2 regions of the Halomonas sp. NyZ770 genome follow, and region 2 is predicted to be linked to the other one. Evidence: riboswitches for the same ligand, from Rfam matches in the RefSeq annotation. Region 2 holds a riboswitch; the other holds the start of a gene.

Region 1 (4,207 bases), 1.3 Mb from region 2:
CTACCCTGCGCTACCGGGCGGGCTGGAACTGCTGGTACTGGAAGGCTCGCTCTACGAGGCGGGCAACGAATACCCGCAGGGCAGCTGGTGCCGCTTCCCACCTGGGGCCACCCCATCGCTGCGGGCCGGTGAACACGGCGTCATGATGTACATGAAACGCGGGCACCTGACGGATGCGGTGTGCCAGGCTAACGCGCCAGCCCAATGAACGGCAGCAGGGTCAGCAGCGCGATCAGAATCACGGCGACCATCACCAGCGCGATCTGAATCGGCTGCTCCCGTAAACGCCGCCCCCAGGTCGGCGCTTCGTTGCGGGCCAGCGCTTCCTGGTGGGCCTTTCGCGCGCTGGCCTGGCGTTCGACCTGGTACTGCGCCAGCAGCGCCTCGGCGTCATCTCGCTGGTCCGGGTTGCGCAGCCAGATGGCATCGACCCCCAGGCGGAAAAACCCCGCCTGGGTTTCATACACGTCGAAGCCGTGTTCATCCAGCAGTTGGCGCACTTCCATGGCCTCTTCATCGGTCACGTGGCGCAACCGGAACAGCAGATGTGCCATGTTAGCCGCCCAATGCCGCCATGCGATCCGCCTGAATCACTTCGATCCAGTAGCCGTCCGCGTCCTTGACGAAAATGACGTCTTTCATCTTGCCCTGGTCGGCACGCTTCACGAAGGTGACATCGTGCTCGTCGAACCAGGCCTGGGCGGCCTCCAGGTCCGGCACGCTGAAGCAGATGTGGCCAAACCCCTGGGGCTCGGCATTGCCGTCGTGGTAGGCAAAGTCCTGCTCGGTTTCGGTGCCCCAGTTGTGGGTCAGTTCCAGCAGACCCTTCTGGCTGAAGGTCCAGGCAGTGCGAGCGTTCTGGTCCTCCGGCACCTGGTCGTCGGCTTCCACGTTGGCCAGAAAATAGAGCGAGAACTGCATCTCTTCGAAATCCAGCCGCCGCAGCACCTGCATGCCAAACACGCGGGAATAGAACGCCAGCGCGCGCTCCGGGTCCTTGACCCGCAGCATGGTGTGATTCAACCGAAACCCTTGGGTCTGGGGAGCCGCAGGGGCAACACCGGGATGCTGTTCACCTGAAAACGACATGACTTTCTCCTGTTGCTGCGTGATGTATCTGGCAATTGGTACCCAAGTAGGCACTTTGGTACGTAAATACTTTGACGAAGCCCATACCATGTACAAGGCTTTAGGCTGCTGCTAACGCGAACCCCATCGAATCCGCCGTTACCGCCCCTTGGATCATGTATGAGGGCGGCGCTGCGATAATTCTAGCCCCTGCCTGAGGAGGCCGCATGTCACGTGATCTCAATGTACTGGGTGAGCCGCTCACCCCCTGCTGTCACTCGCCCAAGACGGGGTTTTATCGTGATGGCTTTTGCCGGGTCGGCACCGACGATGTGGGCATTCATTCGGTATGTGCCATGGTCACCGAGGAGTTCCTGGCGTTTTCCCGCGCGCAGGGCAATGACCTGGTCACCCCGCGCCCCGAGTACGGCTTTCCTGGCCTGCGGCCCGGTGATCGCTGGTGCCTGTGTGCCCACCGTTGGGCAGAAGCCGCAGAGGTCGGTCTGGCCCCGCCGGTGATTCTGTCAGGCACCAATGCACGCACGCTGGACATCATTCCGCTGATCAAACTGCAACAACACGCCCTGGATGCAGTGCACTAGGCCTGCCAGCGCGCGGAGCGCTTCCCCAGGCATTGGTCGCAGTGGATTTTCTATGCAGCTCTTCTACACTACTATCTCTATAGCTGTACATTCAGCGTATCGTTAGCCTGGGAGTGTGTCATGACCGACATTGAAATGACGCTAGATGATCGCCTGACGTTGAAGCAGTTGGCCAACGCGCTACAGAACGGCTTTTCCCCCATCGTGGAGGTCGTCTCGATGGATGGCATCTACAAGGTCCGCTTTCATCATGCCCACGGCGTCTCGGACCTGAGCAATGCACAGGGGCAAGTCAGCACGTTTCTGGGCACCGGCGAAATCCGCGACACCCTCGGGCAACTTGGGCTGACCCACGGCGTATTGACCTGTTCCGACCAGTGTGGCGACGAGATGATCGGCGTCTCGGGCAGCGCCATGACGCCCGATGAAATGCTGACCTACGGCACGCGCATCGCGTTTCGCTGATCTTTCCGCGCCATTGGCTTTACACATCCCGCCTGGCCGAGGATAGTACGCCTACGACAGGGGCGCCGCGACGCGGCTGAGAAGCACCCTTTGAACCTGAACCGGATAGCACCGGCGTAGGGAGTCGTGGTGCTTCCATTCACCACCTCCCTGCCGGGAGGAAGTCATGACCCTACCCAGCCCACGCGAGACGCTGCTCGCGCTGCGTGACCAGACCCCGCTGGTTCACTGCATCACCAACTACGTTGCCATGAACAGTACCGCCAACCTGCTGTTGGCCGCCGGGGCCTCCCCCGCCATGCTGCATGCCCAGGAAGAAGTGGCGGAATTTACCGCCATCGCGGGCGCGCTCTCGATCAACATCGGTACGCTCTCTACCCCTTGGGCCGAGGCCATGCAGCTGGCCGCCCAATCAGCCCAGGCCCACGCGGTGCCCTGGGTGCTGGACCCGGTTGCCGTGGGTGCCACGCGGCTGCGCCAGCAAACCTGCCTGTCCCTGCTGGCTTACCAGCCCAGTGTGATTCGTGCCAATGCTTCGGAAATCATGGCGCTGAGCGGCCTTGCCCACCAAGGCCGGGGCGTGGATGCCACGGTCAGCACCGACGATGCCACCCAAGCGGCCATCACCCTGGCGCGCCGGTATCATTGTGTCGTCGCCATGACCGGGGCCACCGATATCGTCACCGATGGCCAGTCGCTGTATCGTTTGACCGGCGGCCACCCGCTGATGCCACGAGTAACCACCCTGGGCTGCGGGCTCAGCGCGCTGGTCGCCGGCTTCGTGGCGGCCAACCGTCACGCCCCGCTGGCCGCCACGCTCGGCGCCCTGACCTATTTCAATCTGGCAGGCAGTCGCGCCGGGCAGCAGGCCGAAGGGCCGGGCAGTTTCTATGTGGCGCTGCTGGATACCCTGTACTCGCTCACGGCAGATGACCTGCCTGCACTACCTCACTCGGAGACCCTACATGTCGGTTGATCTTACGCTCTACCTGGTCACGGATGCTCAGCTATGCGCCTCCACGGGCCTGGAACGTACCGTGGAAGCCGCCGTGGCAGGAGGCGTCACGCTGGTCCAGCTACGTGACAAGCAGGCCAGCGACGAGGCTATGATTGCCCAGGCCAAGCGTCTCAAGGAAGTGCTGGCAGGTAGCGGAGTGCCGCTGATCATCAATGACCGGCTGAGCGTGGCGCACGCCAGCGGTGCCGACGGCTTGCACGTTGGCCAGAGCGATACGGACGTGATGCAGGCCCGCCAGGTACTGGGCGAGCAGGCGATCATCGGGCTCTCCATCAATACCCTGGAGCAGTTGCAGCGTGCCCCCGTGGCGCTGCTGGATTACGTGGGGCTGGGGCCTGTGTTTGCCACCGGGAGCAAGCAGGACCACGCGCAGCCCATCGGTTTTACCGGGCTGGCCCAGCTGGCCAGTGCCTGCCCGCTGCCCAGCGTGGCCATCGGCGGTTTGAAAGCCGAGCACGCCGCCCAAGTGAAAGCCGCCGGTGCCCACGGGCTCGCGGTGATCTCGGCCATTTGCGGCCATCCTGACCCACGCCAGGCGGCCCAGGCGTTCTTCAGGTCATGACCCAGTTCGACCAACTGACAGCCTTCGTCAAGGTGGCCGAGTTGGGCAGTTACACGCGGGCGGCGGAGGCCCTGGACCTGTCGCGCACCTTGCTATCGCGCCGGGTCATGGCGCTCGAGGAATCGCTGGGCGCGCGGCTGATACAGCGCACCACCCGGCGGCTGCACCTGACGGAAGCAGGCGAGCGCTATCTGGCCCGCGCACAGGCGATCCTGCTGGCTCTGGAGGAGGCTGCCAATGAAGTGGGTAGCGGCCTTCAAAGCGTGAGCGGACGACTGCGCATCAACGGGCCCATGAGCTTTGGCACTCGCTACCTGGCTCCCGAGGTGGCTCGCTTCATGCGGGATCATCCCCACCTGGAGGTGCGCCTGGACCTCAATGACCGCCGTGTAGACCTGCTCGAAGAGGGATACGACCTGGCCATTCGCATTGGCAGCCTGCCGGATTCCAGCCTGGTGGCCAAGCGCCTGGCACGCTGCCAGATGGTGTTCT
Region 2 (4,207 bases):
CTTCGGCCCGCACATGGAGCAGAAGTGGGCCACCTTGGCGGAATCCTTCGGCAGGGTTTCATCGTGGAATTCTCGAGCGGTATCCGGGTCCAGGCCCAGGTTGAACTGGTCTTCCCAGCGGAACTCGAAGCGCGCCTTGGAAAGGGCGTTATCGCGCCGCTGCGACGCCGGGTGGCCCTTGGCCAAATCCGCCGCGTGGGCAGCAATCTTGTAGGTGATGATGCCGGTTTTCACGTCATCCTTGTTGGGCAGGCCCAGGTGCTCTTTCGGCGTCACGTAGCAGAGCATGGCGCAACCAAACCATCCAATCATCGCCGCCCCAATGCCAGAGGTAATGTGGTCGTAGCCGGGGGCGATATCCGTCACCAGCGGGCCGAGGGTATAGAAGGGCGCTTCGTCGCAGTACTCCAGCTGCTTGTCCATGTTCTCTTTCACCAGGTGCATGGGCACGTGGCCGGGGCCTTCGATCATCACCTGTACGTCGTGCTTCCAGGCAATTTTGGTCAGTTCACCCAGTGTTTCAAGTTCAGCGAACTGCGCTTCATCGTTGGCATCGGCAATGGAGCCGGGGCGCAGGCCGTCGCCCAGCGAAAACGCCACATCGTACTGCTTGCAGATCTCGCAGATCTCCTCGAAGTGGGTGTACAAGAAGCTCTCCTGATGGTGATACAGGCACCACTTCGCCATGATGGAACCGCCACGGCTGACGATGCCGGTGACGCGGTTGGCGGTGAGCGGCACGTAGCGCAGCAGCACCCCCGCGTGAATGGTGAAGTAATCCACCCCCTGTTCCGCCTGCTCGATCAGCGTATCGCGGAAGATCTCCCAGGTGAGGTTTTCGGCAATGCCGTTGACCTTCTCCAGCGCCTGATAGATGGGCACCGTGCCAATCGGCACCGGCGAGTTGCGGATGATCCACTCGCGGGTTTCATGGATGTTCTGGCCGGTGGAGAGGTCCATGATGGTATCCGCACCCCAGCGGATGCCCCAGGTCATCTTGTCCACTTCCTCTTCGATGGAAGAGGTAACCGCCGAGTTGCCCAGGTTACCGTTGATCTTCACCAGGAAGTTGCGGCCAATGATCATCGGCTCGCTTTCCGGGTGGTTGATGTTGTTGGGAATGATCGCCCGGCCACGGGCCACCTCATCGCGCACGAACTCCGGCGTGATCTCCTTGGGCAAGCTGGCGCCGAAGCTCTGGCCCGCATGCTGATGGCCCAGAATGCGCTCTACCTCTGCCGTACCCAACGCCTGGCGGCGCTGGTTTTCCCGCAGGGCGATAAACTCCATTTCCGGCGTGATGATGCCTTGGCGGGCGTAGTGCAGCTGGGTCACGTTCTTGCCCGCTTTCGCCCGGCGCGGGGTGCGGGTCAAATCAAAGCGCAGCTGGGCAAGGGTGGGGTCGTTGGCGCGGCGATTACCGTATTCCGAAGTCGGGCCATCCAGAAACTCGGTGTCGTTGCGCTCTTCGATCCAGGCCCGGCGCAGCTCCGGCAGGCCCTGGCGCAAATCGATGCGGGCGTTGGGGTCGGTGTAGGGGCCGGAGGTGTCGTACACCAGCAGCGGCGGGTTCTGTTCATCCACGCCGCTGGTTTTGGTGGGCGAGAGGGTGATTTCCCGAAACGGCACGCGAATATCCGGCCGTGAGCCTTCCACGTACACCTTGCGAGAGCCGGGCAGTGGGGCCACTGCGGCGGCATCGACCTGGGCGGTTTCGGCTAAAAAGTGCGCGGTTTTGCTTTTGACGGTCTTAGTCATGACGGTTGCTCTGTGTTGTAGGAGGTTATTCAGAAAGGTCTAAGCCCATCTGCCAGAAGTCGATTTCCAGGCGGGTGGCATCGCGGAAGATCTTGCTCAGCTCAGCAAAACGGGCAGGGGTGACATCCGCCAGGCGGGTATCGAGCCACGCAAGCTCTGCCTGCATGGCGGCCTGGAACTCCTCGCCTTCGTACATGGCGATCCAGGCATCGAAGGGGTTTTGCGCGCCGCGCAGCGTAGAGGGTTGCGCGTTTAGCCAGTTGGCGATTTCGCCGTAGCCGACGAGGCACGGGGCCAGCGCCACGTGCAGATCGAGCAGGTCGCCGCGATTGCCGGTATCCAACACATAGCGGGTGTAGGCCAGCGTGGCGCGGGCTTCGGGGAGTTCGGCAAGCTCCTGCTCGCTGATGCCCCACTCTTGGCAAAAGCCCACGTGCAGGCCCAGCTCCACATCCACGATGGCTTTCAGGCCCTCGTGGGCCTGGCGCAAATCCGCCAGGGTGGGGCTTTTGTAAGCGGCCAGCGCGTAGGCGCGGGCGAAGTGGATCAAGAACAGGTAATCCTGCTTCAGGTAGTGGCGAAACGACGACTCAGGCAGCGTGGCGTTGCCCAATTGGCGCACGAAATCGTGCTCGATGTAAGCGCGCCAATCGGCTTGGCAAGCGGTAGTGAGATCGGTAAAGCGGTAGCCCATATTAGATGCCTCCGGTGGTACAGCGAACCGGCGCACGGGCGAAGGGAGAGTGAGTTGGGGCAAGGAATCAGGTGAACACGGCGCACCCCAACCACCGCTTGATTCCTACGCCGGTACTAGCCGGATCAGGTTCAACGGGCCCCGCCGTGACGACTTGCTGTAGCAGCCAGCCGTATAGCGATCTCAGCCGGTTCCACCGGCACCCCGTCAAGCAGTATTCAGCGCAGTGTAGGAGGCGAGTGGGGGAGATGCAAGGGGGCGTTAACTTGATCGACCACAGGCTTCATGGAAGCATAATTGCCCTTCACTAACCCAATAGGCTTCTGACACCTGCAAATCCATTGCCTAGCAGCCTGTCGGTCTTTCCGTTGCACCGTGAGATACTGACCACCGTCATCGCCGAGCTGAGAAGATCGCCATGAGCCGCTTCATCCCTGTGGATCGCCAGACCGATTACCTGCTGCCGCCTTCGGTAGACGAGTGGTTGCCCGATGGTCACCTGGCGCGGTTCGTTGTCGATGTTGTCGAACAACTGGACCTCTCGACGTTGACCCGGCGTTACATGGGGCGGGGTTCCAAGGCACATCACCCGGCGGTGCTACTGAGCCTGCTGATCTACGGCTACGCCACCGGGGTGGTCTCCAGCCGCAAGATCGAGCGTGCCACCTATGACTCGGTGGCGTTCCGCTACCTGGCCGCCAATACCCATCCCGACCATGACACGCTGGCCACCTTTCGCCGCCGCTTTCTGCCGGAACTGGAACAGTTGTTCGTACAGGTGCTGCTGCTGGCCCGCGAGATGAAGCTGCTCAAGCTTGGCACCATCGCCCTGGACGGCACCAAGCTCAAGGCCAACGCCAGCAAGCACAAGGCGTTGTCGTATGGCCATGCCAAGAAGCTGGAGGCACAGTTCAGGGCAGAGGTGAAAGCGCTGACCGAGCGGGCCGAGTCGGCGGACAAGGAGGACGCGGCCGACGGCATGGATATCCCCGCCGAGATTGCCCGCCGTGAAGCCCGCCTGGCGGCCATCGCTGAGGCGAAGGCCAAGATCGAGGCGCGCGCCGAGGAGCGGGACGCCACCGAGCAAGCCGCCTATCAGGAAAAGGTGGCGCGGCGGGAGGCGCAGCGCAAGGCCGGCAAGAAGCCCCGTGGGCGTGACCCCGAACCGCCCACTGGTGGCCCGCGTGACAAGGATCAGATCAATTTCACCGACCCGCAGTCGCGCATCATGCCGGTCACCGGCAAGGGGTTTGATCAGTGCTACAACGCCCAAGCCGCGGTTGATACCGAGAGTCTGCTGGTGACCCATGTCCACGTCACGCAGGCGACCAATGACAAGCAGCAAGTCATGCCGCTACTGACGGCCTGGCAAGGTTACCCGGAAACGCTGGGAAAACCTGACCACCTGCTGGGTGATACCGGCTACTTCAGTGCCAGCAATATCCAGGCCTGCCATGACCATGGTATCGAACCGCTGTTGGCGATGAAGCGAGACGTCCATCACCTTCCGGTCTTTGAACGTTTCGCCGCGGATCCGCCTGCCCCGGAGAGCGAGGACCCCGTCGAACAGATGGCACACCGCTTGAAGACGCAGGCGGGCCGAGCGCTCTACGCATTGCGCAAACATACCGTGGAGCCGGTCTTCGGGATCATCAAACACGTGATGGGGTTCCGGCAGTTCTCGCTACGCGGACTGGATAAGGTCAGCGGCGAGTGGCGATTGGCCACCATGGCGTGGAATATCAAGCGGATGCA

Evidence for each region. A riboswitch is a leader RNA that binds a small molecule or an ion and turns the genes downstream of it on or off. The one in region 2 is predicted to bind thiamine pyrophosphate.
Region 1: it holds a riboswitch for thiamine pyrophosphate, as region 2 does, so the genes downstream of both, thiM (hydroxyethylthiazole kinase) here and tenA (thiaminase II) in region 2, are expected to answer to the same signal.

What each region holds. Positions count from the first base shown of each region.
Region 1 is NZ_CP085143.1:232,247-236,453, reverse strand. Features, by position in the region: gene LG409_RS01150 (cupin domain-containing protein) at 1-208, shown strand, start outside; gene LG409_RS01145 (DUF6164 family protein) at 189-554, opposite strand; gene gloA (lactoylglutathione lyase) at 556-1,089, opposite strand; gene LG409_RS01135 (DUF2237 family protein) at 1,296-1,670, shown strand; gene LG409_RS01130 (hypothetical protein) at 1,791-2,135, shown strand; TPP riboswitch at 2,184-2,275, shown strand; gene thiM (hydroxyethylthiazole kinase) at 2,302-3,111, shown strand; gene thiE (thiamine phosphate synthase) at 3,101-3,715, shown strand; gene LG409_RS01115 (LysR family transcriptional regulator) at 3,712-4,207, shown strand, end outside.
Region 2 is NZ_CP085143.1:2,912,876-2,917,082, reverse strand. Features, by position in the region: gene thiC (phosphomethylpyrimidine synthase ThiC) at 1-1,758, opposite strand, end outside; gene tenA (thiaminase II) at 1,784-2,452, opposite strand; TPP riboswitch at 2,538-2,669, opposite strand; gene LG409_RS13540 (IS1182 family transposase) at 2,871-4,207, shown strand, end outside.